DNA from 3 places in the Arthrobacter sp. FB24 genome. Region 1 is predicted to be linked to each of the others. Evidence: riboswitches for the same ligand, from Rfam matches in the RefSeq annotation. Region 1 holds a riboswitch; each other region holds the start of a gene.
The links. A riboswitch is a leader RNA that binds a small molecule or an ion and turns the genes downstream of it on or off. The one in region 1 is predicted to bind cyclic di-AMP.

Region 1 (9,847 bases):
GCCGCTTTGGCCTCGCGATCCCGCGCTCCGAGCTCGTCGGCTTTGGCTTTTTCACGCATTTCGGCGGCCTTGTTCCTGTCCGCCTCCACCTTGCGCCTCCGGTTGAAGAAGAGCACCGCTGCGATGATCGCAATCACTACAACAACGCCGATGATGATCCCCACAAGCTGTCCTGAGTCCACGATGATCTCCTTCTAACCGGGGCCGCTGACGAATATCTCCAGTAAACATCACAAACCCCGCGCTGACCATGAACACGGCGGCAGAAGGGGCAGGAGTCAGAGGTTCGCGGGGCTGCCGCGGTCCCGCCAGCGCCCCTTAGTGCGCCCGGGGCACCTTGAAGTGCGTCAGCCGGGCATCCTGGCCATCCAGTTCTGCCCAGGTTTTGTCGGTTTCCAGCACAGTCAGGCCGCTGGTGGGAAACCGGGTGGCGGCGTCCATATAAGCATCGTGGTTGGAATCGCGCGACGCCAGGTGCATGGCAAGATCCTGCACTCCGGGCATGTGGGAGATCACCATCAGCGTAGTCACGGTATCCGGAACGTGGTTGATGACCTTCAGCATGCGCAGCGCGGACGCGCCGTAGAGGCCGTCCTCGAGTTTCGGTGTCGGGGCTTTGTCGCCTAATTCCGCGCACACCCAGGTACACGTCTGCCGAGTACGCAGCGCACTGGAGCAGAGGATGAAATCGGGAACCACCCCGTGCTTGAGCAGCCATTTTCCGGCCAGGGGAGCCTCACGGTGCCCGCGTTCCTCCAGCGGGCGCTCATGATCGGGCACTCCTCCGGGCCAGTCTGCCTTGGAGTGCCGCATGAGGACCAAACGCCTGATGTGATGCTCGCTCATGCCCCAATCCTAGTGCGGCGGCCCTGCCCCTCAGGTCACGGCCGCCCTGCACAGGGTTCAGTCCTCCAGTACGAAGGTCACTTCAAGCACAACGTGCCACGCGACGACGGCGCCGTCCGCGATTTCGACTTTCTGCTCTTTCACCCACGCGCCCGTGACACCCCGAAGCGTCTTGTTGGCGCGCTCGATGCCCTCCTTGATGGCCGCATCGAACGAAGTTTTGGAATTCGAGCTCAGGGTTGTAATGCGTGCTACAGACATAGTTCCTCCTGATGGTCGGATGGACGATCAGAGACTACGCCGCACCACCCGGCACCAACAGGGCCATAGGAACTAAGCCACGGAGGCACATACTCCGAGAGCCCGCCCGCGGGAAGGCGGCCCTTTGGGCTGGATCAAGGGCGCTGAAGCGTAGCGGCACATCCCGAAAGCGCCGTTGTTGCGTGAAGAACGAGCGCAGACGGCGAGGGATCGTGCCGCGAAAGCGAAGGCGCCCGCCCCCACGGAGGGAACGGGCGCTTTCGAACGAGTCTAGGACTAGATGGAGTATTCCGGAGCGGCCCAGACTACGACCTCCGGGTGCTCGTAGAACCGGTAGCCCTGGCCGCGTACCGTGCGGACGGTGTTGGCGAGGCGGCCCAGCTTGGAGCGGAGGCGGCGGATGTGGACGTCGATGGTGCGCTCGTTGGGGACCTCTTCGGCGTTGCGCCACAGACCTTCGAGCAGTTCGTCGCGGCCCACGGTGCGGGTGCCGTTTTCGACGAGGTAGTTGAGGAGTTCGAACTCCTTGAACGTAAGGTTCAGGGAGTCGCCGTCGAGGTGGACTTCACGGCGGGCCAGGTCGATGAGGACGCCGGACGGCCGGGGATCCTGCGGCTGCGGCAGCCGGGTGGTCTCGGTGCGCTGCCGGGAGTTGACGGTGGGGTCGCCGAAAGTGGACCGTACGACGTCGAGCGCGGAACCCGGGGCGCTGGCGGGGGCTACGGCCACCGCGGCGTAGCTCTCTGCACCGGAGACGAGCGACTGCGCGTAGGCGCGGATTTCCTGAGCAAGTTTCGCAATGGAGGTTCCGGCTGCTGCCGCCGTTTCCTCGTCGATGCCCATGTAGAGGACAAATCCACGGGCTACGTTTTCGTTTGCGACGGGGCGGACGGCACTGCCGTTGGCCGGCGCAATCACAGGGGTGGGGGCCGTCTGCGGGGCGGCCTCGGCGGCGGGAACAGCGCGAAGCTGGCCATAGGAGTTCGGGTTGTAGCCCTGGGGCGCGTAGCCGGGTGCCGGGAAGCTGTTGCCGGGGGCTGCCGGGGCGAACGCCGGACGGGCACCGAATCCCTGGCGGAGGCCTGAGGGCTGGCCGCCCTTGTTGGCGTTTCGGACGGAGATGTGGACGTATCCAGATGCAACTGACATGGAATGCTTACCTCAATGTGAATGGCCGTCATCGCGGCTCGAATGCTGTCTTTCCCCGCAATGAGATCTGGGGAGGGGCGCCCGACGCTGGGCTAGGGGCGAATGCCTAAAAACTTCTCGGGGTGGGAAAGTTAGGCGTGCATTCGACAACAGCGCATGTCTTCGCCAGCGGGTGGGCTGGTCCAGGATTCTGCGGCTGCAGGTGCTGTTGAGTTCTTGTTCACAATTGAAGTGTGCAACGTAACAATGAAAACTTGCAAGTAACAATGGACACTATCGTCCGCATCGTGAGACAGAATCCCGCATTGTGGCCCAAATCACGATTCTGAAATGCCAATAATATAACAGGTGTTTTTCAGAACGATCGATCGGATTCTCTTGAATGCCGAATTTTCTTCTCCATAACTCGTGTTTTCGATGCGAAAATTCAGCCTGTATGGAATTGCTGAAATACGAGGGCCGCGCTTTGCACATGTCCAGCCCCCGGCCGGGCTTCACGGAAAAATTCTGTCCTGCGCAGCCCCGCCGGGCCCGCCGGCCGGCTCAGTTGGACTGACCGGTGAGCGTCGCGGCTACCAGCTGGACCGACTCCGCCGGGAAGCTGTCACCGTCCTTACCCGCAACGATCCTGACCATCGCACCGGACACGATGTCCGCCACGGTGAGTTGGCTGGTGGCCGCAGCGCCGGACTGTTGACGCCTTTGTTGCAGATTGCTCACCGCCACATCTGAACCGAGTGCATAAGTGCGGCTGAAGCCGTCCGTGCTCTTGACTGTCACGGAGCCCGAGTTCACTTCGGTGACCGTTCCCTGCTGTTCCACTTTGGTGACGTAGGCGCCGTCCTCGAGGGCCACGTACTCGGAGTGAACGGCGGCGGATACTCCGTTGCCCATTCCGCCCAGGCCATCCGGGGCGAAGTTGCCCGGGCCGCCCTGGGGCGGCATCCCGCCGTCGGCAAAGCCGCCCTGCGCACCGCCGCGGCCGCCCGGCGATGTTTCCTGCAATGCGCCTGCATCGGCCGTGCCGTCAGCCGCCGCAGAGCTGGAGGTCAGGGCATAGATGCCCCCGCCGGCTCCGCCCGCGAGAACAGCCGCCGCTCCGGCGGCAGCAACCCCCCGCTTCACGGTCCACGGCTTCGAACGGCCCGCCGGCCCGCCCGGAAAGCCGCCAGGCGGCGGGGTACGCCAGCTAGCGTAAGGCCGGGATGATCCCCATCCCGCCTCCGGTAGCAAACCGGAAGCAGCGGACGACGGCGGCGCTCCCCGCCCGGCAGCCCATGGATGGCCCGCCCCTGCGTTCAGCTCGCTAGGCTGGGATTCACAGCTGGCCCACAGGATCCCCATAGCGCCGGCTAAACCGCAGATCGGAGAGTTGTCCCATGGCCACTTCGCACTCCATGACTAACAACCTTCCCCAGCTCACCCACCCGGACGGCTCCCCCATCCGTGCCCTGGTGGTGGACGACGAACCCAGCCTCTCCGAGCTCATGAGCATGGGCCTGCGGATGGCAGGCTGGTCCGTTGCCGTCGCCGGAGACGGCCCGGATGCTGTAAAACTCGCCAAGGAATTCCGCCCGGACGTGCTGGTGCTGGATGTGATGCTCCCCGGGTTCGACGGCGTCGAACTGCTCACCAGGATCCGCGCCTTCGCGCCGGAGGTGCCCGCGCTCTTCCTGACGGCGAAGGACGCCGTCCAGGACCGCATCCTTGGCCTGGCGGCCGGCGGGGACGACTACGTCACCAAGCCCTTCAGCATGGAAGAGGTGCTCCTGCGCCTTCACCGGCTGGTCCAGCGTTCCGGAGTCGCCGCCATGGACACCGCCGAACTCGTGGTGGGCGACCTCGTCCTCAACATTGACACGCGCGAAGTGACCCGGGCCGGGGAGGAACTGCAGCTGACCGCCACCCAGTTCGAACTCCTCCGCTACCTCATGGAGAACCCCAGGCGGGTGGTCAGCAAGGCACAGATCCTGGACCGCGTATGGGACTACGACTTCGGTGGCCAGGCCAACATCGTGGAGCTCTACATTTCCTACCTGCGAAAAAAGGTGGATGCCGTCCACCCGCCCATGATCCACACCGTCCGCGGCGCGGGATACGTCATCAAACCGGCGGATTGAGCGGTGCCCACACTCTCCGGCGAAACCCGCAAAGACCGCCGCCGCTGGCTTGATCCGTCGACCTGGCACCTGCGCACCCGGCTGGTACTGGTGGCCATGGCACTCCTTGTGGCCATCTGCGGCGCGATCGGCCTGTTCAGCTATGCCTCCATGGATTCCTTCCTGACCAGGCAGCTCGATGAACGGCTGGGGCAGGCCTCGCGGCTGTCGAACGAGGCAGGACGGCCACGGCCCAGCAACCCGTCCGGCAGGCAGGACGGGTTCGAAGGCCCGGGCCAGGGCGTCGGGACGCTCATCGCGCGCATAGATAACGGGACTGTCAGCAGCGCCGGGTTCCTCGCCAAAGACGCCACCGTGGCGTCCCTCTCCCCCGAGGATAACCAGATTCTTTTGGCACTCCAGCACGACGGAACGCCCGTCGACCGGGCACTGTCCACCGGCTCTTACCGCCTGGTGGCGGTCCAGGCGCCATACGGGGACGTGATTGTCACCGGACTCCCCCTGAACGAAAAACAGAACACGCTCAACTCTTTGGTATGGACGATGGTGATCGTGTCGATGGGCGGCCTGATCCTGATCGGCCTTGCCGGAACGGTGCTGATCCGTCGCACCATGAAACCCCTCGAGCAACTGTCCGAAGTCGCCACGCAGGTTTCGAAATTGCCGCTCGACGCCGGCGAGGTGGCCCTCGCAGTCCGCGTGCCGCCGTCGAACGCGCACCCCGGAACCGAAGTGGGCAGTGTGGGACATGCCCTCAACCTCATGCTGGATAACGTCTCCAAAGCGCTGGAAGCCCGCCAGCAGAGCGAAACCAAGGTGCGCCAGTTCGTGGCCGACGCATCGCACGAGCTGCGCACGCCGCTCACCGCCATTCGCGGCTACACGGAACTCATGCGCATGACCGAGGACTTCACCCCGGACGGCCAGAAGTCGCTGGCCAGGGTGCAGAGCCAGTCTGAACGGATGACCACCCTTGTGGAGGACCTCCTGCTGTTGGCCCGGTTGGACGAAGGCCAGCCGCTAAAGATCAGCGATGTGGACCTGACGCAGCTTGCGGTGGAAACCGTCAGCGACGAGAAGGTCATGGCACCGGACCGCATCTGGCAGCTGGAGCTTCCGGAAGAGCCCGTGGTGGTCCGCGGGGATGCCAGGCAGCTGCACCAGGTGATCGCCAACCTGCTCTCCAATGCCCGCAAGCACACGGAACCGGGCACTACCGTGGTCACCGGAGTGATGCGGTCAGCCGACGGCAGCGCCGTGGTGACCGTAACGGACAACGGTGCCGGGATCCCGCCGGAGTTTGTGGACCGGGTTTTCGCCCGCTTTGCCCGGGCGGATGCGGCGCGAACCAGTCCGGGAGGTTCTGCTTCTGGTTCCGGCGGCACGCGCGCTGCGGCTGCCGAGGGCACGAGTGGCCTGGGCCTGTCGATCGTGCAGTCGATCGTGGAGGCGCACGGCGGAACCGTGGAGGTCAATTCACGCCCGGGACGCACCGAGTTTGCCCTGCGGCTCCCGGGAGAATTACCGGAAGCCTAGCGGCACCGCAAACCCGCTTCCGGCTTCGGCGATCCCGCAAGCCAACGCGCCGCCATCGTGACCCTCGTTACCGAAATGTGACTTAAGCGCCGGACTCCTGTACGGTTTTTAGAGTGCGGCCACCGTTCCGGCCGCATATCCGGATGGACGCCAAACTCTGCCGCTACCCGGATTTCCTCATGATCAGGCAGAGGCGGGGGACCCAGGTCTCCGGGCATTCTGCATAGCCGCCCTTGGGGTGAAGCCGACACGTGAAGTTCCGTGCGGCCGGATGACCTCATCCGAACCCGACAGCTAACTCCGCCGGCATCGAGAGGCAACCATGACTAAATCCACGCCAGAAGTACGTCCTGAGCCCGCTTCCCGCAAGTCCGCAGCGCCTGCGCAACGCTCACGCCACCGCGCCGAAGCAGCCGCCAAGGTGTCCCCGCTGTCCCGGTTCGCTGCCAGCCTGCAGGGCTCCGGCCGCCGGGCCGCAGTAGTAACCACCGCTTGCGCCGTGCTGATTGGTGTCGGCGCCGCCGGCCAGGCTTCCGAACCCGTCGGCCCTGCAACATCGGCAACGGGCGCAGGGAGCGCCGCAACTACTGCCGACGCCGAATCGAAGCTCGCGTTCGAAAAAATCCTCGTTTCCGCCATGCCCGCGCCGTCCTCCGTCAGCGTGAACGCGCAGTCGTCCGGTGAGAAGCCGTCGGAGGAGACGGCACCGGAAGCGCCTGCAGCCGCCCCCGCTCCTGCACCTGCCGCGGCTCCCCAACCGGCTCCTGCCCCGGCGCCGCCCGTAGCCGTGGACGATCCCGCAGCTGCCCAGGCGTATGCAGCCTCCCAGCTTGGAACGTACGGCTGGGCGGCTGACCAGATGCAGTGCCTCACCACGCTGTGGACCAAGGAATCGGATTGGAAGACCACTGCCACGAACGCCAGCAGCGGCGCGTACGGCATTGTCCAGTCGCTGCCGGCCGAAAAGATGGCCAGCGCCGGGTCCGACTACCTGACCAACTTCCGCACCCAGATCAACTGGGGCTTGAACTACGTGAAGGAACGGTACGGCTCCCCCTGCGGCGCCCTGGACTTCCACTACGCCAACAACTGGTACTAGACCGGCACCTGTAGCCACCTTGGTTCGCAACGCCGGAGGCCCCGAATCCATGCTTGGATTCGGGGCCCCGGCCGTCTTGGCTGTTTGCTTCCTCCTGGACCCCCGGGGACCTTCGCGCTCCGTTTCGGGGCCACAAGGTTTTCACAAGGTCGACGAGTGACTGTTGGTCGCCGCCGCTTTCAATTGTCTTCCCAGCGGCTGCCGGCCCCAGCGCCGTCATCAAGATGCAGGGAGCACAACAATGAAAAAATGGTTAGTTCCGACGGCCGTCCTGGCCTCAATCTTCGCGGCCGCCGCTCCGGCCGCCGCCGCCCCTTCGGGCCCGCCGATCACCGTGGACGGACCCGCCACTTTCACTAGCTGCGGATTTCCTGTCACCGGTGAAGTCACCGGCAAGGCCAAGAACATCACGACTCCCTCCGGGGACGTCATCAGCACTTCCCCGGCGCTGAAGGTAACCCTGACGGGGCCGAACGGAAAGCCCCTGAAGCTGGTCATCACGGGCGTCCTCTTCTTTTCGTTTCCAAGCGAAAACGTGATCGAAGTGAAGGCCACCGGCAACAACCTCCTTCAGCTCCCCTCTCCTGCCGGGCTTTTCCTCACGCGGGGGAATGTCAATTTCTCTGTGGACTCCCAAGGCAACGAATTGCGGAGATTCTCAGGATCCGGCACTGCAACCAACGTTTGCGACCTTTTGGGCCCATAACGCACCCAACCGCGGCGGCGGTGCTCCCACCAAAGACGGCGGGCGCACTGTCGCCGTTTCCCTTGCCCTTATCCGCACCCGGCAAGGCCCACAGCAGCTGCACAGCTTCGGCCTAAATTCTTCATATGCGGCGGCGCCATAGTTGAACCATGACGCTCACAGACCTGGCCACGGGAACCCCGCTGCACCCGCAACCGCAGGCCGCCGTCGACCCCAGGCCGGGTCCTCCCGATCCGACGTTCCTCCGGCCGGGTCACGTCCGCCGGGCCCCCACAGATACGCGGATGACGGGCGTGACAGGAACCGCTGCGCCCGTCCTGGATGTAGTCATCCCGGTCTACAACGAGGAACAGGGCCTGGAGCAGTCCCTTCGCCAACTCCACTGGTATCTGGCCGGCACGTTTCCCTACCCGTTCCGGATTACGGTGGCGGATAATTCCAGCACCGACGGCACGCTCAAGGCCGCCGAGCGAGTGGCCCGGGAACTACGCGAGGTCACGGTGGTCCGGCTAACCTCCAAAGGACGCGGCAACGCGCTCCGCACCGTGTGGCTGGCCTCGCCGTCACCCGTCCTGGCCTACATGGACGTGAGTCTTTCCACCGACCTCGCTGCGCTCGCTCCCCTGGTCGCCCCGCTTCTTTCCGGACACTCGGACCTGGCGATCGGGTCGCGGCTGGCACGATCTTCTTGTGTTGTCCGCGGACCGTGGCGGGGATTCATCTCCCGCTGCTACAACTTTCTGCTGCATACGCTGATGGGTGCGCGTTTCAGCGATGCGCAGTGCGGCTTCAAGGCTATCCGTGCAGATGTTGCCCGGCACATCCTGCCGCACACGGCCGACACCGCATGGTTCTTTGACACCGAACTGCTGGTCTTGGCCGAAAGATGCGGACTCCGCGTACACGAGGTCCCGGTGGACTGGACCGACGGTGGCGACGCCGGTGTGGACCTTTTCCAGACCGCGCTCGCCGATCTTCGCGGCATGGGCCGCCTCAGCCGCGACCTGGCGGCCGGCCGCATTCCGGTTCCGGAACTGCGGGCCCAACTCGCGCCGTGGTGCCACCGCCTCGATGACGGCTACGGCAGCCGGAGCCACCGCATGGCTTCCTCCGGGCAGGTGAAATACCGCGTCGGAGCAGCAGGAGAATGAACGCTGAGGAAGAAGTTGGCCAATGCCCTGTCCACCGGAGAAGCCCCGAGGAGCGCCACCCTGGCCACGGTGCTGGGACGGGCAAAGACGCGCCGGGCGCCGCGGCTCATGGACTCAGTCGCAGCCATGTCCACCAGCATCGGAAACGGACGTCCGCAGCTCAGTTCATTGACGGCGGACATCACGGCCACGGCGGCTTCCTCGCAAATGGCCAGGCCAGGAATCAACGCACATGCAAGACGCCGTTCCGGAGCTCGACGGTGCCCCTGGCGCCGTCAATCGGAATTCCGGTCATCCTATCCCCCCAAGATAGAGTCAGCCGCCCCCCCCATGAAACTACTGGACAGGGCACCGGGTTGGGCGTCAGAACCGGAAGGAAATCGTCCGGACGCCGGCGTCGTCCACGTCCGTGGTGACGGATACCGCGGAGTAGTCGGCAATGTGCAGGACGCCGTCCGGCAGCGGGCCGGTGTTGGGCCCGATGGCCACGGTCCGGATCCCGGCGGCAACACCGGCCGCAATGCCTGCCGGGGCATCCTCAAAGACCAGGGCATCGGCCGGCTCCACGCCGAGCAGTTCTGCGGCGCGGAGGTAACCTTCCGGATGCGGCTTGCCCCGGGTGACGAGATCTGCCGTGACGGCTGTGGCCGGCATGGCAAGCTTCGCGGCGCCCATTCGGATATCGGCCAGGATCCGGTCGGCTGAAGTCACTAGCGCCACGGCATCCGCCGGGAGGCTGCGCAGCAGGTCGGCCGCCCCGGGCAACGCCACAATGCCCTCTGTCCGGACCCGCTCCATGGCGCCCAGTTCCGCGGTCAGGGCGGCAACGTCGGCGCCGGCGGGCGCAAATCGCCGCACTGTGTCCCCTGCCTGGACGCCATGGGAGGTGCGGAGGATCTCGGCGATGTCCAGGCCGTAACGCACGGCGAATTCACCCCACACCTGCTCCACGACGGCCGTGGAATCAACGAGGGTGCCG
Region 2 (9,847 bases), 1.9 Mb from region 1:
GAAGCTGAGCATCGTAAAGCGATCACTACATCGGTTCGCCGCATCGATTCAGACCAGGCAAACCGACTCCGCTGTCCGGTCGCGCATGCGGGTCCGGACAGCCCCATCCGCAACTCCGATTGATGGAGAGAGCCATGACCACGAACGTTGTCGCTCAGCTCGCAGTAAAGTCGCACAATTCTCCGGACGAAAAGCGCCGCCCGGACAAGACGGAAGTGGATCTTGTATCCGTCGACGCCTACACCATCGGAAGATTCAAGTTTGAACCCGGCTGGCGTTGGTCCGAGTGCATCAAGCCCGTCGTCCAGACCGATTCGTGCCAGCTCAGCCACGTTGGTTTCTGCGTTTCCGGCAAGCTCACGGTCCAGACTTCTGACGGCAGCCAGATCACCATCGCCGCTGATGACTCCTACAGCATCCCGCCAGGGCATGATGCATGGGTTGAGGGAGACGAGCCCTTTACGGGCATCGAGTTCGTCAGCGCCGCAGTGTTCGCCAAGGCCGCCGAATAGCGGCCAGGCGGCGTCTGGCAGCCCAGGTGCACAGCAGCTTCCCTACTGCGGGTGGATCCTGTCCACAACGAAATCCCCGCCGGGAATGACCGTGGTTTCATGGCCGTCGTCGAAACGCACCACGTAGGGCGGCGCTCCGTCAGCGCCGTGGACCTCAATGATCTGGCCGTGCCGCTCCGCCGATCCGACCGTCTTGCCCCGGATAGTGATCCGGTCTCCCTGGGTTGCCTTCATGGCAATCACCTCCAAGAACCAGAGTACGAGTGTCGGGGCAGGGATAACAGGGCCGTTCCGCACTGGCAGGACGGGGGTTTCGGCCGGGGGCCTATGCGGCGCCGGCCGGCATCTGGCGCTGGTGGCCGCCTGGCAGGAGTATTGGGATACAACGGATCTTGACCCTGGCACGGGACCGAGGGGGAGCTGCTATGGCGGAGGAGAAACCGACCAGCTGGTGGGCTACGCTGCCCGGTCTGCTGACCGCCGCCGCAGCGGTTATCACCGCTGTGACGGGGCTGCTGCTCGGCCTCGGGCAGCTTGGGATGTTCGACGCCGGCAAGCCCGCAGCTTCAACGGCGGGCTCCTCCGCCGCCGGCGCGTCCGCACAACCGGACGGCACCGTGCCGCCGTCGGGTGCCGGGTCCGGCGCCGCTAACAGCCCGGAATGGGCCGTGGCCCTGCCCGCCGAACGCCGCTACCGGGCTGCCGACGTCGAATACGAAATTCTCGGTGCCCGTGCCCGCCCTGATGTGTCCGGCAAGATCGCGGTGACGTTTACGCTCAGATGCACCAACCACGGCAGGTACGACATCAACTTCTGGGACTCAACATTCAGGCTGAACGCGAGCGGGGTGAGCCACTCCCCCGATTCCGGCCTGAACGAGCTGGTGGCTGGCGATGCAAGCAAATCGGGCGATGTCCGCTTCACTATCCCGGCGGACACGCGCGATGCGGTCCTTCGCATCAAATTCGCAGAGGGCGAGGGCACGGTTCAGATCGCGATATCCCCGCCCTGAAACCCCGGGCGGATACGTGGCGACGGGGAAGGCCGGTGACCGGCTGCCCCCAAGGCAGCAGATCACCGGCCTGTCATCCTGTTCCCTGCCCCCGGCGAGAACGGGACGGAAGGCTAGGCTCCGGCGCGGACGAAAGTCACGCCGCCGGTGGCCGTCAGCCAGGACAACGGGTGCGTGACGGTGGCGTTGACGCCGTTCATGCCGCCGCTGATCACCTGTCCGTCGCCGACGTAGATGCCCACGTGGCCGGACTGCACCACCATGTCGCCGGGCTGGGGTTCCCCCACCACTGAGCCGTAGTTCATGAACTGCATGGGTCCCAGGTCGCCGACGGGAATGCCTGCGGAGCCAAGCGCCTTCTCCACCATGGCGGTGCAGTCCTGGGTGATGCCCAGTTGGGCATAGGCGGCAGAAACCATGGCGGCATTGACGCCGCCGGCAGCCGGGGCCGGGGCAGGGGCGGGCGCAGCCGCCTGGACCTGGACGGAAACGGCAGGGGCCGCCGGTGTCGCGGCCGGTGCCGGAGCTGCCGCCGGGGCCGCCGCTTCTGCCGGGGCGGGCTCTGCAACCGGCACTTCGACCGGAGCGGGGGTGGTGCTGACGTCCGGCCGCTCGAAGCTGATCCTGACGTGGGAGTCCGCGCTGAGCGGGGCACCCACCTGGGCCTGGGCGTCGAGGCCGGATGCCGGTGCCGAGTCGCGTTCCGCGGGAGCCTCGGCGGCCTGCGCAGCCATCCCGCTGGACAGGACCAGGCCCGAAGCCGCCGCAATTACCGCGGCCTGGCGGCCAACCTTGCTCCTGCCGCGGGCCGTTGGGAACCCGGAGCGCCCTGCAGGCGCGGTTGACGGATGATGAGCGGGCAGTTTGCGTGAAGACATGAAGTAACCTCTCCCGATGCCTGCGAGGTTAGCTGTCGGATTCGGATGGGAGACACCCGGCCGCAGTTGCCATCCGCTCAGAGGACGGCGTGCGGCTTCACCCCGAAGACCTGCACAAGAATCCTGCAGGCCAAAAGTGGTTTCCCCGTCCCTGCCGGATGGTTTCGATCGGATCCCGGACCGCGGCAGGGTTAGGCAATCCGCCCGGGAGTGCCCGCATCTGAGATAACCGGCACCGTTCCACCGTACGCGTGCCTCTCGGCCGATGTCACATTTGAGTAACGCGCTGCCGGACCAAGGGCGGCATGCAGATGGCTGCTGTGTACTTGGGTACTGCGGCAATCAAAGTCGAGTGTTTTGCCTTGGCGCCGCGAGGCGTAGTCTACGTGCATGTTCTTGCGGGGGGACTCACACGCTTGGAGGCATCATGCGTTGGTCGAATCAGCCTGTCCGCAAGCCCGCGCGTTGCGTGGCGGATCCCCCTGAACCATTGGCCGAAGGCCGGCACGGCAGGCGCTGGGTTGCAGTCCTGGGTGCCCTGCTGCTTGCTGTCAGCACAGTGGCGGGCGTGGCCGGTACTTCGAAGGCTGCGGCGCCAACCATCGTCAGCCTGACGTTCGACGACGGCCTCGGCAGCCAGTTGGCCGCGGCGCAGGAGCTGAAAGCCCACGGACTGGTGGGAACTTTCTTCATCACCACGTCCTTCGTGGGCCAGTCCGGGTTCCTCACCCAGGCAAACCTGAACACTCTCGTGGCCGACGGCAATGAGATCGGCGGCCACAGCGTGACCCACCCGGACATGACAACGCTCAGCGCAGCGGCCGCCAGCGCGGAGGCCTGCAACAGCAAGTCGACCCTCGAGGCCTGGGGCTTCACCGTCCGGAACTTCGCCTACCCCTTCGCGGCGGTGAATCAGACAGCCCAAAACGCCGTCAGCGGCTGCGGGTACAGCAGTTCCCGTGGCCTCGGCGACATCCGTTCTCCCGCCAGCTGCGCCGACTGCCCTGTCGCCGAGACGCTCCCGCCGCAGGAACCCATGGTCACCAAGGCGCCGGACCAGGTGGCCGCCACATGGACCCTGGCGGACCTGCAGGCGACAGTCACCAACGCCGAGACAACCGGCGGCTGGCTGCAGCTGACGTTCCACGAGATTGCGAACGGAACGGATCCGTCGCTGTCCATCAGCCCCGCGCTGTTCAAAGAGTTCGTCACGTGGCTGGCCGCGCGGACAGCAAACGGTACGACGTCGGTGCGTACAGTGGCGCAGGCATTGGGCCAGTCCCCCGTGACGTCACCGCCTCCCTCGCCTTCACCGTCACCATCGCCGACCCCGTCACCCTCGCCGGCGGGCTCGTTTACGGATGTTCCCGCGAACTCGCAGTTCTACACGGAGATCAGCTGGCTCGCCTCGCAAGGGATTTCCACTGGCTGGGTTGAAGCCAACGGCACCAGCACGTATCGCCCGGCGCTCGCCGTCAACCGGGATGCCATGGCTGCCTTCATGTACCGACTCGCCGGGAGTCCGGCGTACACACCGCCGGGCACCTCCCCGTTTATCGATGTGACGCCGCAGACGCAGTTCTATAAGGAAATCGCCTGGCTCGCTTCGAAGGGCATTTCCACCGGCTGGGACGAAGGAAACGGCGCCAAGTCGTACCGGCCGCTGCAGACCGTGAACCGTGATGCGATGGCAGCCTTCATGTACCGCTTTGCCGGCAGCCCTGCCTACAACGCCCCGGGCGCCTCCCTCTTCACTGACGTGGTCCCGCAGACGCAGTTCTACAAGGAAATCAACTGGCTCGCGTCGATGAACATCTCCACCGGCTGGGTCGAAGGGAACGGCACCAGGACCTTCCGTCCCGTCCAGTCCGTGAACAGGGACGCCATGGCGGCCTTCATGTACCGCTACAACAACGCCTTCCCTGCGTAAGAACCCGCGTGAAGCGGAATACGTGGTGAAACACTATTGCGTGGCGATCTGCCAGCTGAGCGATCAGCCGCCGGAGGATTTCGACGTCAACACGGAGCTCCTGATCCTCGAGGGCAAGGAACTGCATGTGGCGACGTGGGACGCCGAGCCGCGGGACGGCGGCTTTGACGTCCTGGTTCTCAACGACCGTGTCAGCGCCCTCGGGTTCATGGTGGTTACAGACTGGGAGTTCCTGGAAGGCAGGGCCTACGCGGTGGTGGAGCGCCGGGCCGGCGGCTGAGCGGCGTCCGCAAGCGACAGCGCCGCCGCGCGCCTCAGCCACGGATCGGGATCCCGCACCCAGCGCTCCAGCACAGCGCGTGCCCGCATCCCCGCTTGTCCTTCCAGCGCCGCCACCAGGGGACGGACGACGTCGACGGCGAGCGGGTCCACCAGCTCACCCAGCTGCGCCTCCCGCACAAAGCCCTCGATCCGGGTGAGGTCGGAGTTGTTGAGCAGGGCCACCCGGGACTGCAGCAGGACAACCGCCGCCAGGCGGCGTTCGAAGACGGGAACCGACCACAGCTCGGTGCTAAGGGCGGTGATGTCGTCGTGCACCAGGTCACGGTGGCGGCGCAGCATGTCACGGATGGTCCCCCGCACAGCACCGACGGATGCACCGTAGAACTGAAGGCGGTCGCCCAGCCGGGCGTGCGCCTCTTCCGCCCTGAGCCAGGAACTCTCCCGCTGCAGCGAGGCATCCACGAAGTCACAGGCATCGGTCACCCGACTATTCTGTCCTAATATCGCGCGCTGGCACACGGGCACCGGTGCCCGTGTGCTGCCTGCGAGCGCGTGCCGCGGCTACGTGAGACACTCAGTCCCATGCGTGAACTGGTCGTCCTGGGAACCGCCTCGCAGGTCCCCACCCGGACCCGAAACCACAACGGCTACCTGCTTCGATGGGACGGCGACGGGCTGCTCTTCGATCCCGGTGAAGGCACTCAGCGGCAGATGATCCACGCCGGCGTTTCAGCCAGCCAGATCACGCGGATCTGCCTCACGCATGTTCACGGGGACCACTGCTACGGGCTTCCGGGCGTGCTCTCACGAATGGTCCTCGACGGCGTGCAGCACCCGGTGGACCTGCACTTTCCAGCCGCCGGCGGAGATGTGGTCCGCGCCCTCGTGTCCCTCGCCTCCCCCGGCCTGGACCTGCGGCTGCATCCGCACTCCGGTCCGGGCCCGATCGCGCCCGGGCTGGAGGTGCGGCCCCTGCGGCATCGCATCGACACATTCGGCTACCGGCTGGTGGAGCCCGAGGGGCGAACACTCCTGCCCCATCAGCTCGCAGCGGCAGGGATCGCCGGGCCGGAGATCGCACGGCTGCAGCGTGAGGGGACAGTGCGCGGCGTGCGCCTGGAGGACGTGAGCGTTCCGCGCCCCGGCCAGAGCTTTGCCTTCGTCATGGATACCGCGGAATGCGACGGTGCACGGGAACTCGCCGACGGCGTGGACCTCCTCGTGGCGGAGTCCACCTTCAGCGACGACGACGCCGCGCTCGCCGCCCGGTATCTTCACCTCACCGCCGGGCAGGCAGGCGCGCTGGCCGCCACCGCCGGGGCCGGCACGCTCCTCCTTACGCATTTCTCGTCTCGCTACAGCGACGTCAGTGGGCTGGCGGAGCAAGCCCGTGCCCGTGCGGGCCTGGCAGCCGTCATCGCCGCACAGGATCTGGACAGAATCCCCTTGCCCAAACGGCAACGGGACTCCCGGCCGGCTGGCGAGTCTGCCGCCCCGAGGCAAACAGTGTCAGTAGACGAAGATGTCGATCCAGGCGCGGTTGTGTGCATGCAGCAGGACCAGGAACAGCACAAAGTCGAACAGCAGGTGTACGGCCACGATGTAGGACAGTGACTTCGTCCGGGTGAAGATGAACGCCTGGAGCATGGCGAAAGGAAAGATAAACACCGGCGCCCACGCGTGGAAACCCAGTTCCCAAAGGAACGATGTGAACAGGACGGCCTGCAGCACGTTGGCTTGCGCAAGCGGCAGGTGCCGGCGCAGGAGCGCAAAGACGGTGCAGATAAAGAACAGCTCGTCCCAGATGCCCAGCGCGTTGGTGCCCAGGAAGAGGCGGAAGATTCCTTCGGGGTCCGATACCGCTGGCCAGTTGCTGTATACCCCGGTATTGACCATGTACGCCGGGAGCAGGGCGTATCCCATCAGCACGACGGCGGCGAGGTACCATTTTTCCGCTCGCGTCCATGGGTGCCCGGTCAGCACGGGAAACCTGACAGCGTGCTCCTTGAAGACCCATCGCGACACCGCGTAAGGAACTCCCACCGCGATGATCATCGCCGTGCCCATGACCACCATGTGCCCGGTGCTGATATCAGTGGTGATCGGAACCAGGCTGATGGCTACGAGCCCGAGAGCGATCAGGGCGAGGTCCCGGAGGAGGGCACGGTCAATGAAGCCCGCCAGTACCAGGGCCAGCGCCAGCAGCCCGTACCCCGGGAGTTTCTGTTCCAGGACGTAGAGGACGAAGCCGGAGAGCGACACAAGGGCCGAGGGAATCAGCTTCAGCGATAGGCCGTTGCGGACGCTGGTTCCGGCCGCGGGCGCACGGTTAGACATATTTGCCGATGCCTCCGCCGACGCAGAAGCCGGTCATGGCCATGCGCCCGGCGTCGACGAAGTCCTGCGAGGCCAGGAAGTCGAACGCTGTCGCGAAATCCGCCACGTGGCGCTGCACTCCCGCCCGGGTCAGCGCCCTGGCGGCAGCGGAGCCAGAGGGCGTGCCGGTGCCGGTTGGCGTTGCGGGCGGCATGGCACCGGCACGGTAGTCGTCAAAGAACCCCTCGATCAGGTATCTCTCAGACTTGCCGAGCTGCACTGTCATGGCGGGCCTCCTGCCGTTTGCCACATATACTCCCCTGCCGCCCGTCGCGGGGCAAGGGCTCGAAGTCAGTCATTACGCGCGCTCAGCGCCCTGCCTAGAACGGGTTGAGCAGCCGGTCCACGAACTGCCGGGTGCGTTCCTCCCGGGGGTCGCGCAGAACGGTGTCCGGATGGCCGCGTTCGACGACGACGCCGCCGTCCATGAAGATGACCTCGTCGGCCACCTGCCGGGCGAACGCCAGCTCATGGGTGACCACCACCATGGTCCAGCCTTCATCCGCCAACTCCTTGATAACGGTCAGGACATCCCCAACGAGCTCCGGGTCCAGGGCCGACGTCGGCTCGTCAAAAAGAAGGAGCTGCGGCCGCAGGGCCAGGGCACGCACAATGCCCACGCGCTGCTGCTGGCCGCCCGAGAGCTCAAAGGGGTAGCTCTTCTCCTTTTCTGTGAGGCCTACGCGGGCCAGCAGGTCCCTGGCCTCGGCGATCGCTTCGGCTTTAGGGCGCTTTTGCACCTGGACAGGGCCTTCGATGATGTTCTCCAGCACCGTTTTGTGTGGGAAGAGGTTGTAGTGCTGAAATACCATGGCGCTGCGGTCCCTGAGCGCGGCCAGCTGTTTCTTTGACACCGGGGCGGAAAAATCGACGGCGAGCTGGCCCACAAAGTCCACCACGCCGTCGTCGGGGATTTCGAGTCCGTTCAGGCACCGCAGGACGGTCGTCTTGCCGGATCCCGACGGCCCGATCAGGGCGACGACTTCGCCCCGGCGGACGTCCATGTCCACGGATCTCAGCACCTCATGGCTGCCGAATGCCTTGCGCAGCCCGCGCACAGAAAGCAGCGCCCCGGTGCCGGGTGGTCCGGGTTCAGTGGGCGACGGCTCAGTGGATGACGGTTCAGTGGGCGACATAGCGGTCCAATCTCTTCTCCAGAACGGACTGGCCGCCGGCGAGGACCAGGCAAATGATCCAGTAGATGACCGCTGCCTCCAGGTACAGCAGCATGAATTCCTGGCTGAACGCCGCCACCTGCTGCGCCTGGCGGAACAGCTCGGTGACGAGGATCAGGGATGCCAGCGACGTGTCCTTGACCAGGCTGATGAACGTGTTGGACAGGGGCGGGACCGACACCCTCGCGGCCTGCGGCAGGATGATCCGCACCAGCGACTGGCGGCGGGACATGCCGATCGTATGGCCCGCCTCCCACTGTCCCTTGGGAACGGAAAGGATGGCCGCCCGGATGACCTCCGCGGCGTAGCCGCCCACGTTCAGGGAGAACGCGATTATGGCACTGGGCCAGGGGCTGATCGTGACGCCGACCGAGGGAAGTCCGTAGAAGATGACGAACAGCTGGACCAGGAGGGGTGTGCCGCGGATAACCGAGATATACATGCGAGCCGCGGCTGATAACACTGGATTCCGGCTCAACCGCATGAGCGCGACGAGCAGGGCAAGGAGGAGGCCGAGGCCGAAGGACGCCAGTGCCAGCGGAATGGTTCCGGTGATGGCGCCGATGAGGATAGGCCCCAGCGAGTTCCAGACGAGGTCCCAATTGATGTTCATGCTCTGATGCTGCGTTCGCCGCCGGCTTCCACGTGGCTACTTCGAAACGTCCGCGTCAAAGTACTTCTGCGAAATTTTGGTAAGGGTGCCGTCGGTCTCCAGTTCGCTGAGGGCCTTGTTCACGGCCTCCGTCAGGCTTGTTGATCCCTTGCGGAAGGCGAGGGCGCTGAGCGACTTGTCCGTGGTCTCGGCTGCGATCTTGATGTCGCTGTCCTTCGCGGTCTTTTGGTAGTCCAGATAGGTGAGTTTGTCGTTGATGGTGGCATCGACGCGTCCCTGTTTGAGCAGAGTGACCGCTTGTGCCCAGCCTTCCACGGCCTCAACGTTGGCACCGCTCTGCTGCGCGAGCTTGTACCAGTTGCTGGTCAGCGATTGCGCAGTGGTCTTGCCCTTGAGGCTGTCGAAGGAGCTAATGCTGCCGTCATCGGCCTTGGTGACAATAACGCCGGTGCTCACCGTGTACGGCTCGGAGAATTCGTATTTTGCTTTGCGTTCGTCGGTGATCGAAACCTGGTTGGCTACGACGTCGAACCTTTTGGCCTCCAGGCCGGCGAAGATGGCGTCGAACTGGGTTTCCTGGAAGGACGGCTTCACACCGAGCTTCCCGGCGACGGCGGTGATGATCTCGACGTCGTAACCGGTCAGTTCGCCGCTGCCCTCAGCGTGGAAGGAAAAGGGTTTGTAGGTGCCTTCCGTGCCGATCTTGAGCTCGCCGGCGCTCTTGACGTCGCTCAGGGAGGAGTCCGCGCCGCCTGTCGGCGCCGAGCCGGACGGGGTGGTGGACCCGGACCCGCAGCCGGCCAAGGCAAGGGCTGCGGCTGCAAAGAGGCCGAGAGCGGAAAGGCGTGTGCGCTTCATGGTGAACCTTCGTCCTGTAGCCGGAAGGGCTCGCCAGCTGTACCGCAGGCCGGCAGTCCACTTCCGACGATAGCAAGATCTGCTTTTGGGGAGAACAGTTGCACCGTAGGCTCATGCCATGTCGCCCGATCGCTACCTCGCCGAGCTTGCCGGTTTCCTGGACAGTCTCACGTCACTCGCCCGCCAGCCCGACGACGTGCTGTCCCGTTC
Region 3 (9,847 bases), 160 kb from region 1:
ACCAGAGCACCCCCAAACCGGCTTCAAAGCCCCGCGCCGGCGTTCCCGTGTGGCGCACCGGGAAACCGGATGCGGTGCTCGCTGCGGCTGTGGACTTTGCCCGGGCTGCGGTAGAGGGCATCGCCCCGGCCGAGCAGATCGGTCAGCACCTGGGCGCAAAGAGCGAAGGGGACCGTATTGTCACGCATCTCTTCGAGTCCCGGCTCGCCGGGTATCAGGGGTGGCAATGGTACGCCGTGATCACGCGCAATTCCCGGTCCAAGGTCATCACGGTGAACGAACTTGGCCTGCTGCCTTCGGAGGACTCCGTCCTGGCGCCCGAGTGGGTGCCGTGGGCTGAACGGGTGCGCCCGGAGGACGCCCAGGACGATGAACTGGACGCCGAGACCGTGGACGCCGTCCCGGCCGTTTTGGACGCAGGCGGGGTTGACGATGCGGACTCCGACGAGCATGCCGATGCTAACGGCGACGTCAGCGAGGCACCGGAGGAAGAGCCCGGCTCCGACCGCGAGGCCGACTAGCCAGTTGGAACCGTGGGGGACTGAGGATCTCGGAGGCCGGCGATGATGTCCACCTTCAAGTCCCTGCATATCCTCAACTACCGCCTTTGGTTTGTGGGCGCTCTGATTTCCAACATCGGGACCTGGATGCAGCGCACGGCCCAGGACTGGCTGGTCTTTGACCACCTGACAGACCACGACGCCGGGGCCATGGGTATCACCATGGCACTGCAACTGGGGCCGCAACTGTTCCTCGCACCCGTGGCTGGGCTGGTGGCTGACCGCTTTAACCGCCGCCACCTCCTGGTGACGACCCAGTCCGCCATGGCGCTGCTGAGCACGGGCCTGGGGCTCCTGGTGGTCCTGGGCGCCGGCCAGCTGTGGCACGTCTACGCCTTTGCCCTTCTGCTGGGCCTTGTGTCCGCCCTCGATGCTCCTGTCAGGCAGACGTTCGTCTCGGAACTGGTGCGGGACGACTACCTGCCCAATGCGGTGGCACTCAACAGCGCATCCTTTAACGTGGCCAGGATGATTGGACCCGCGGTGGCCGGCGTGCTGACGGTGGCAGTGGGGCCGGGCTGGGTGTTCCTGATCAACACTGTGACGTTCCTGGCACTCCTGTTCAGCCTGTGGAAGATACCCGCTTCCTCCCTGCGAGTCCTTCCGCGGGCGGCTCCCGGCAAGGGACGGATCCGCGAAGGGCTGCGTTATGTGCGGTTCCGCCCGGACATCGTGGTGGTGCTTGTGGCCGTCTTCATCGTGGGCACCCTCGGGCTCAACTTCGTCCTGTTCATCGCGGCCATGGTGGGCACGGAATTCGGGCTGGATGCCAGTGCCTTCGGATTGATGAACTCCATCATGGCCATCGGCTCCGTGGCGGGGGCACTGTTGTCCGCGGGGCGGTCCAAGCCCAGGCTCCGGATCATTTTCGGGGCAGCCGGCGCCTTCGGGGTCACGTCGGGGCTGGCGGCCCTGGCGCCGAACTACTTCTGGTTCGGCGTGGCCCTGGTGCCGGTAGGCCTTTTTGCCATAACCATGATGACCAGCGCCAATGGTTACGTGCAGACCACTACGGACCCTGTGATGCGCGGCCGGGTGATGGCCCTCTACATGGCGATCTTCATGGGCGGCACACCCGTCGGCGCTCCGCTGGTGGGATGGGTGGCCAATGTTGCCGGCCCCCGCTGGTCCATGTCCGTGGCGGCGGCATCCGGGCTGCTGGCCGCGCTGATCGGCATGGTGTGGATTGTCCGGGCCAAGCAGCTGAGGCTCGGATTCAACCGCCGCGCCCGGGGACTGCGCTATTTCCGGCTGGTGTCCGCCGGGCCCGACCACGACGGCGAAGCTGAAAGAAGCGTGCGCAAAGACGAAGGCGCCGTCCGGGAGCAAAACCCGGACGACGCCGTCGAACGCTAACGCGCCTGCGCTGGCTGGTTCCTTACTTGCGCAGTTCTCCCACAACGTAGTCGATGCTGGACAGGAGAGCGGAGACGTCGTCCGGGTCGATCGCCACGAAGGTGGCGATGCGCAGCTGGTTGCGTCCCAGCTTGCGGTACGGCTCCGTGTCCACAATCCCGTTGGAGCGGAGAACCTTTGCGATGGCCGCAGCGTCGATTGAATCGTCGAAGTCGATCGTGGCGATCACGTTTGAACGGTCTTCGGCCTTGGCAACGAACGGCGTGGCGTATTCGGAGGTCTCTGCCCAGGAGTAGATGCGTCCGGCCGAGTCGGCGGTTCGGGCCGCGGCAAAGTCGAGGCCGCCGCTGGCGTTCAGCCACTGCACCTGTGCGTCCAGGGTGACCAGGGTGGCCAGCGCCGGGGTGTTGTAGGTCTGGTTGAGCCGGGAGTTGTCGATGGCAGTCTGCAGGTCCAGGAAGTCGGGGATCCACCGGCCGCTTGCCTTGATCCGTGCAGCGCGCTCCAGGGCGGCGGGGGAGAAGAGGCCCAGCCACAGGCCGCCGTCGGACGCGAAGTTTTTCTGCGGTGCGAAGTAGTACACGTCAGCCTCCGACACATCGACGTCCAAGCCGCCGGCAGCGGAGGTGGCATCGATCAGGACCAGCGATCCTTCATCCGCCCCGGCAACCCGCGTGACGGGGGCAGCGACACCTGTGGACGTCTCATTCTGGGGCCAGGCGTAAACGTCAATGCCGGCTTCCGCCTGGGCTACGGGCCGCGTACCAGGCTCGGCCTTGAGGATGGAGGATGCGTCCAGGAACGGAGCCTTGTTGGTGGCGGAGGCGAACTTGGAACCGAACTCGCCAAAGGAAAGGTGCTGGGCCTTGCTGTCCACCAGCCCGAACGCCGCGACATCCCAGAACGCGGTGGAGCCGCCCACTCCGAGGATGACTTCGTAGCCGTCCGGCGCGCGGAAGAACTCGCTCAGGCCGTTGCGGACGGACCCTACGAGGTTCTTGACCGGAGCCTGGCGGTGCGAGGTGCCAAGAAGCGTGGCGGAGGCGGCAGACAGGGCCTCGATCTGCTCGGGGCGTATCTTTGAAGGCCCGGCGCCGAACCGTCCGTCCTTGGGCAGGAGGTTGGCGGGGATAGTGATGCTGCTGTCGCTCACAATGGCTCCAATTTATCGGCGTGGACGTGGGAGAGGCCCGGCAATGCACGGGTTCCTGCTGGGGGATCCCCTATATTCTGCCTGACGCGCCAGCGGGGAACGGAACGGTATCCGTCATAGTCCAGTCACTGAGACATCCCTGAGGCGGTAGCCGCCCCGTCCATGTGAAGCTCCGCGCCGAATTATCCGGAGTAATTCAAAATAGGCTAAGCTGGTCCCTGACGTATAGCGGGCCGCGATGCGGGCGGGCTGATGCCGCGAGGCCGTTCCCCCTAAGGCTGATCGGTGGATGCAGGTCCACTTCGCCAAGGCCAACGGTAAACGCTGCCGCGCGGTACGGTGGGACTGACGCAAGGACTGTGCTCGAGGAGCTGAGCTGGATGACGGATCTGATCGACACCACGGAGATGTATCTTCGGACAATCTTGGAGCTTGAGGAAGAGAACATCGTTGCTCTCCGTGCGCGGATTGCCGAACGGCTCCGCCACTCCGGACCCACCGTTTCGCAGACCATTGGCCGGATGGAACGCGACGGACTGGTGGTTGTTTCGGGCGACCGGCACCTTGAGCTCACCGAAACGGGCCGGAAACGGGCTACCGAAGTCATGCGCAAGCACCGCCTTGCGGAGCGGCTCCTCGCCGACGTCATCGGCCTCGACTGGGCGTATGTCCATGACGAAGCGTGCCGCTGGGAACACGTCATGAGCGAGCGGGTTGAGCGCCGCATTTTCGAGCTTCTGGACCACCCCACGGTTTCCCCATACGGCAACCCCATTCCCGGCCTGGCGGCACTCGGCGGCCAGCCCGCTCCGGCGTTTACCGACGGCGTGGTGAACCTGCTTGACGCCATGGCCGGATACGGGGTCGACTCACGCGTTACCGTGAGCCGCCTGGCCGAGCCCATCCAGGTTGAGCCGGAGCTGCTGGTGCAGCTTGATGAAGGCGGCATCCGTCCGGGGGCATCCCTGTCTTTGGAGCGCGTGGGGGAGTACATCTCGGTGCGCGTACCCGAGATCGAAGGTGCACTGGAGCTGCCGCCCGAAGTGGCAGCCCACGTATTTGTTACGGTCCGCTAACCGCGCACCTTGTAGGACCACCTACAACGCACTGAGACGCAGATAACGGAATTATTACCGCGCTGATTAATCACCTATAGTTGAGGACTAGCGCCGATACTAAAGCGTTACCTGATCCGAAGCCGAGCTCTGCCAGCGGATCACGGTACGAATCACCTCCTGGCAGAGGCGGGGGAACCACAACCGGCCGTTGCAAGACGGCCTTGGGGTGAAGTCCGTCAGCGGCAAAGCACCTCCGACGAAGGATTCCTTTGGGATACCCCTGTGTCGGATGCCTTGCATTGGCGGACCGGGTCTTTGATCTCTCTGACCCGAATCCGACAGCTAACTCCGCAGGCTTCCCAGAGAGGATAATTCTTGACCACGCAGACCGTCAGGGGCCGCCGCAGGGCGACCGGTCCCGCTTCGGAGTACCCCGTGGCCGAAGCCGTAATGACGGTCAGGCCGCGCGACGCACACCGTGATGCGCGCCGGCGCCGGAGCCTGTTCAGCCAGGTGACGGACTTCGCCTCGGCGAGCGGCGTGGGTCAGAAGGCAGGCATTGCGCTAGCCGCCACCGGACTGGTCCTCACCGTGACCGTCCCGTCAACCAGCCCCATGGTCGCCACGTCAGACACGGCGAATACCGCCGCCGCATCAGTCGCGGCCCAGCCGGAGGTCTCCGCGGCCGCCAGCGCCAAGATCGATTTCAACCGGACCACCGTAGCCACCAAGGGGGATCCGGACGGCAAGCTCAAGCAGTTGCTGAGCGCGCAGTCAGCCGGAACCATCACCCGCGCGGCATCCACCGGCAGCCTGGGCGCGCCGCTGGAACAGATGGTCACCGCATCACCTTTCGGCTTCCGGGTCAGCCCGATCACGGGCGGAGCCGGCGAGTTCCACCGCGGCCAGGACTACGCGGCCCAGTGCGGCACGAGCGTTTTTGCTGCCGCCAGCGGAACCGTGACCTTCTCCGGCTGGCACCCCTACGGCGGTGGAAACCGTGTGGTGATTGACCACGGCAACGGCCTGGAAACCACGTACAACCACCTCTCGTCGTCCAGTGTCCAGGTCGGCCAGAAGGTCAACCGCGGCGATGTGGTGGCGCTCAGCGGGACCACCGGCGCCTCCACCGGCTGCCACCTCCATTTCGAAGTGATGGTCAACGGCGAAGTCGTCGACCCGCTCGGCTGGCTCTGATCCAAACGATGGGTCACTCTCGCATCCCTGTGACATGCCGTGACCTGAATGTGACATTCGTTCGGAATTCCTGTACCGTTTAGAGCACGCCAACTTTTCCGAAGTTGGCGCTCTTGAGTGGATTGCCTAACTCTGCCACCGCTCAAGGTCCGTTCGCATTACATCGTCTGGCAGAGGCGGGGGAACCAATTTTGGTCTTCGCAAGAAGACCTTGGGGTTAAGTCGCAACGCTTCCCAGGAAGCCGAGCGGCCGGGTGACTCCCATCCGAATCCGACAGCTCACCTCGTAGGCATTGGGAGAGGCTACCTTCGTGTCTACACGTCACAATTCTGCGCGCCACCGCGCGCAAACGGTTCGTACGAACCCGTTGAACTCCGTGTCCAGGGCTGTTACTGCCAACGCCGGGACCGTAGGTCGCCAGGCGGCTGTCATTGCAGCTGCTTCCGGACTGATCCTCAGTGTTGGGATGCCGGCAAACGCCGCCGATACCAACCTGGGCGTTTCCGCTTCGACGGAGTCCGGCTCACAGTCGGCCCAGCTGACCGTAACTGCAGAACCGACAGCGACTGTTTTCTTCGAGCGTCCGGCAGTGACCACGAAGGCAGCGCCCAAGGTTGAAACCGTTCGGGCACAGTCCACCGGTACGGACGCCAGCGAGACCTCCACTGAGGCTGCCGGAGAGGCCAAGGCAAGCAAGCTTGCTGACGCCGCATCTTCCGCAGCAGCATCGGGCCTCGCTGCTATCGCTTACACCGGTATCGGCAGCCCGTACGTCTGGGGCGGCACCACTCCCAGCGGTTGGGACTGCTCAGGCTTCACCCAGTGGGTTTACGCGCAGGCCGGCATCAGCATCCCCCGCACCAACGCATGGACAGCCATGACGCCTACCGCCACACCGGCGCCGGGCGATCTTGTCATGCAAAACGGCGGCGCCCACGTTGGCATCTACGTCGGCAACGGCATGATGATCAGCGCGCTCAACCCCTCGCAGGGCACTCTCCTGCACGCTGTGTCCGCCACGGGCACTTCTGCGTTCTACACGCTTCGCTAAAACACGCGCTTCCCTTCGCTGAAGCGCGCGTTCTTCGCTAAAAACCCTGTTCGGGCCGTTCCGGCTTACCCCCAAGATGCCGGAGCGTCCAAAAACCGCGGCCTGCCATGCAGTCTGAGGAAAACGAAAGAGAGAACTAATGACTACACGTGCCATCGCACGGCATCGCGCCGAGGTTACTAAGACCAACTCGCTTGCTGTCATTGCCAAGGCCGTCGGCGACAACGCCGGTGGCATGGGCCGTCAGGCTGCGGTTATCGCTGCTGCCTCCGGTCTGGTCCTGACGAGCGGTATCGCAGCCAACGCTGCCGACACCAATGTTCAGCGCGAAGCAACCTCTGCTTCCACCCTGGAAGTCCAGTCTTCCGCTCCGGCCAACATCTCGGCTGCATCCAGCATCGCCATCTCCTTCGAGAAGCCGGCTGTTTCCACCTCCCCGGCTCCGGTCGTTGAGGCTCCGAAGCCGGTTGTTGAGGTCCAGGAAGCTGCTCCCGCGGCCGCTCCGGCTGCCGTTGCAGAGACCGTATCCGCCCCGGCAGCGCCGGCGGCCCCGGCGGCCCCCGCTGCTGCCAGCGGAAACGGCGCCTCGATCGCAGCTGCGGCTTACGCCCAGCTCGGTGTTGCCCAGGACTGCACGGCCCTCGCCACCAACGCGCTTGCAGCCGTAGGCATCAACTACCACGGCTGGCCGGCCGGTTACCTTTCCCTGGGCCGCACCGTGAGTGCAGCCGAGGCACAGCCGGGCGACCTCGCATACTACGAGAACGGCGGCATGGGCATGGCCCACATCGCTGTATACGTCGGCAACGGCCAGGCCGTGCACGGTGGCTGGAACGGTGGAACCACCTCCCTGTTCAGCGTCAACGTCGGCTCCGGCCCGGTCTTCATCCGCGTTGGCGGCTAAAGCCTCCAGCTGACGCTTGCCGGAAGAACCCCTGCCTCCGGGCAGGGGTTCTTCTGCGTTTCCGGCAGGTGAATTTTTGCCGACACGGGGTGTATGGTAAAGGACCGATTCGGTGATCGGCCACTTGAGTGTTTACTCTTGTGTTGTCGATCCATAGCCCGGACAAGCAGAGGGCAGCCGGCCCTCGAGCCCCTGACGGGTGCGGCCGTGAAGAGGTATGTGCATGCGCACTCTCGTTCTTAATGCTGGATATGAACCGCTGGCGGTTGTAACCTTCCGCCGGGCGCTGGTTCTTGTGCTGACCGGAAAAGCTAGCGTAGTGGCCGAGGGCGACGATCCTGTCGTCGGGCCGCAGGAGATTCTGGGCCGCCCGTCCGTGATTCTCCTGAACCGTTACATCCGGCCGCGGTACAACACAACCACCGCGGTGAGCCGCCGGGGCGTCCTGCGCCGTGACGCCCACCGCTGCGCCTACTGCGGTAAGGCAGCACACACCATTGACCACGTCCACCCGAAATCGAGGGGCGGTGCGGACTCCTGGGAAAATCTTGTGGCCGCCTGCCTTCGGTGCAATAACGTGAAGGGCGACCACACGCCGGCCGAGATGGGCTGGAAGCTCAGGTTCGTGCCCGCGCCTCCGCACGGCACCATCTGGCAGATCAAGGAGCTGGAAAAGCCCACCCCCGCTTGGGACCCTTTCCTTCTGCCAGAATCCGCCGCCTGAGGCGTCACCCCTGCGCAGACCCGCCTCAATGGCTAGGCTTGCCTTGTGGAGTTTGATGCCTTAATCCTGGCGGGCGGCCGGTCATCGCGGCTGGGTGGCGTGCCCAAGTCCCAGCTGATGTACGACGGCGCCACCCTCCTGTCGCGGTCGCTTTCGGCGGCTGCCGGAGCTGGCGCCGCCGTGGTCGTCGGCCCGGATCCCGGCGAACTGCCTGCCGGTGTCCTGTCCTGCCGCGAGGAGCCTGCCTTTTCGGGACCTGCCGCGGCTATTGCTGCGGGTCTGGCGGCACTGGAACGGGCGCGCGGTCCGCTCCGGGCCGCGATGACGCTGATTCTGGCCTGCGACATGCCCAAGGCGGATCAGGCGGTTGCCGCCCTTAGGGCCGCCCTTACGGACCATGGCCCGGACCCCACGGGGCCGGATGGTGTCATGTCCATTTCCCCTGACGGCTGCAAACAACCCCTCGCAGGCCTTTATGGCACAGCCGCGCTACAACGTTCCGTAGACGAAATGGACAGGAGCGGGGGGCTTGCAGGAGCTTCAGTGTTCGCCCTCCTTGCTAGGCTTGACGTGCGGACTGTTACCGTCCCCGCCGGTGCCACGGATGACGTGGATACTTGGGACGATGCCACCGCGCTAGGGGTGTCCCGCCAAGGGTCTTGAGCCGCCGTCGGTGGGACCGTGCGGTGGCACCGCAACCGAATTTTGAGTTTGGAGGCAACAGTGAAAAGCCAGGACGAAACGCTGGAGGACTGGTGCCGGGCGCTGCTGCAAGCCTTCGAGTTGGAGGACGTCGAGGTTGATGTCAATGAAGTACTCGCGCTGGCCGGTGTGGCTGCGCACTCCGTCGTGCGGCCGGCGGCGCCGTTGACGACCTTCATCGCCGGCTTCGCGGCGGGAATGGCGACAGGTTCCGGGCAGGCCCCTGATGCGGTCTCCATGCAGGCCGCCCTGGGCGTGGCGCGGGCGCTTGCCATGGACTATGCCGCAGTGGAGCCGGCTGTGCCCGGGCAGCCTGCCGTGTCAGGTTCTGAGCCGGTTCGGACCGATCAGGCCTCCGGACCGTCCACCAACAGCGGGACCACCGGCGCATGACGGCTGCGCCGCCGGACGGCGGTGACGCCGCCAGCGACGTTCCTGACCACGGGGAATCCTCCGGCCGCACCGCACCCGGCGCGGCTGAAGCCGGTGCCGGCACCGGTGCGCCCGAGGCCGACACAGGATCCCACGATGCCGGGCACACCCATTTGGCGCACACCTGGCAGGAAGCCCGGCAGAGGTCATTCGATTGCGCCACACCCATTCCGCCGGGACCGGTGCCGCTCAGGAGTGCGCTGGGCCGGACGCTCGCTGCCGATATTACGGCGCTCCAGGATATGCCCCACTACGCTTCATCCGCCATGGACGGCTGGGCAGTGAACGGGACGGGGCCCTGGATTTTGGCCGAACCCGGCCAGAGGCTTGCGCCGCACCAGGCCAGTCCCATCGTCACCGGCGGCCTCATACCACCAGGGGCCAAGGCTGTGCTCCGCAGCGAAAGCGGCATGATCACGACGGACGACGAGGGGCTCCCCATCCTTGCCCTTGGTGGCGCAGCAAGGCCCGGTGAACCGAAGAACGGCCAGCACATCCGGAAGGCAGGCGAGGAAGCGGCCGCCGGTGACGTCCTGGTCAAAAGCGGGGCAGTCCTCAACCCGGCCCACCTGGCCCTCGCGGCACTGGCCGGCCACGACTCCCTCCGGGTGCAGGGGAAACCTGTGGTCAGGATCCTGCTGACAGGCTCCGAGGTGGTTACCGCGGGCCTGCCTGCTCCGGGCAAGGTGCGCGACACCTTCGGCCCGCA

Region 2: linked by a shared signal. The riboswitch ahead of ARTH_RS11815 (NlpC/P60 family protein) and the one ahead of ARTH_RS03340 (hypothetical protein) in region 1 are both predicted to bind cyclic di-AMP.
Region 3: linked by a shared signal. The riboswitch ahead of ARTH_RS04090 (C40 family peptidase) and the one ahead of ARTH_RS03340 (hypothetical protein) in region 1 are both predicted to bind cyclic di-AMP.

Annotation. Positions count from the first base shown of each region.
Region 1 covers NC_008541.1:692,726-702,572, reverse strand. Annotated here, with positions in the region: gene ARTH_RS03375 (hypothetical protein) at 1-182, opposite strand, end outside; gene ARTH_RS03370 (SixA phosphatase family protein) at 319-846, opposite strand; gene ARTH_RS03365 (dodecin family protein) at 904-1,107, opposite strand; gene ARTH_RS03360 (winged helix-turn-helix domain-containing protein) at 1,384-2,256, opposite strand; gene ARTH_RS03355 (hypothetical protein) at 2,800-3,381, opposite strand; gene ARTH_RS03350 (response regulator transcription factor) at 3,636-4,376, shown strand; gene ARTH_RS03345 (sensor histidine kinase) at 4,380-5,912, shown strand; cyclic di-AMP (ydaO/yuaA leader) riboswitch at 6,061-6,235, shown strand; gene ARTH_RS03340 (hypothetical protein) at 6,235-7,011, shown strand; gene ARTH_RS03335 (hypothetical protein) at 7,253-7,717, shown strand; gene ARTH_RS03330 (dolichyl-phosphate beta-glucosyltransferase) at 7,867-8,868, shown strand; gene ARTH_RS24510 (DUF7793 family protein) at 8,796-9,050, opposite strand; gene ARTH_RS03320 (HAD-IA family hydrolase) at 9,232-9,847, opposite strand, start outside.
Region 2 covers NC_008541.1:2,623,511-2,633,357, forward strand. Annotated here, with positions in the region: gene ARTH_RS11800 (cupin domain-containing protein) at 135-512, shown strand; gene ARTH_RS11805 (DUF1918 domain-containing protein) at 555-746, opposite strand; gene ARTH_RS11810 (hypothetical protein) at 938-1,525, shown strand; gene ARTH_RS11815 (NlpC/P60 family protein) at 1,639-2,403, opposite strand; cyclic di-AMP (ydaO/yuaA leader) riboswitch at 2,407-2,601, opposite strand; gene ARTH_RS23145 (polysaccharide deacetylase family protein) at 2,831-4,333, shown strand; gene ARTH_RS11830 (hypothetical protein) at 4,359-4,613, shown strand; gene ARTH_RS11835 (DNA alkylation repair protein) at 4,580-5,098, opposite strand; gene ARTH_RS11840 (ribonuclease Z) at 5,198-6,229, shown strand; gene ARTH_RS11845 (CPBP family intramembrane glutamic endopeptidase) at 6,125-6,952, opposite strand; gene ARTH_RS11850 (hypothetical protein) at 6,945-7,217, opposite strand; gene ARTH_RS11855 (amino acid ABC transporter ATP-binding protein) at 7,312-8,127, opposite strand; gene ARTH_RS11860 (amino acid ABC transporter permease) at 8,114-8,779, opposite strand; gene ARTH_RS11865 (amino acid ABC transporter substrate-binding protein) at 8,816-9,637, opposite strand; gene ARTH_RS11870 (maleylpyruvate isomerase family mycothiol-dependent enzyme) at 9,756-9,847, shown strand, end outside.
Region 3 covers NC_008541.1:855,984-865,830, forward strand. Annotated here, with positions in the region: gene ARTH_RS04065 (DUF3027 domain-containing protein) at 1-521, shown strand, start outside; gene ARTH_RS04070 (MFS transporter) at 567-1,916, shown strand; gene serC (phosphoserine transaminase) at 1,939-3,069, opposite strand; gene ARTH_RS04080 (metal-dependent transcriptional regulator) at 3,450-4,145, shown strand; cyclic di-AMP (ydaO/yuaA leader) riboswitch at 4,265-4,499, shown strand; gene ARTH_RS04085 (M23 family metallopeptidase) at 4,503-5,324, shown strand; cyclic di-AMP (ydaO/yuaA leader) riboswitch at 5,454-5,631, shown strand; gene ARTH_RS04090 (C40 family peptidase) at 5,792-6,376, shown strand; gene ARTH_RS04095 (NlpC/P60 family protein) at 6,516-7,280, shown strand; gene ARTH_RS04100 (HNH endonuclease) at 7,504-8,004, shown strand; gene mobA (molybdenum cofactor guanylyltransferase) at 8,050-8,667, shown strand; gene ARTH_RS04110 (DUF6457 domain-containing protein) at 8,728-9,099, shown strand; gene ARTH_RS04115 (molybdopterin molybdotransferase MoeA) at 9,096-9,847, shown strand, end outside.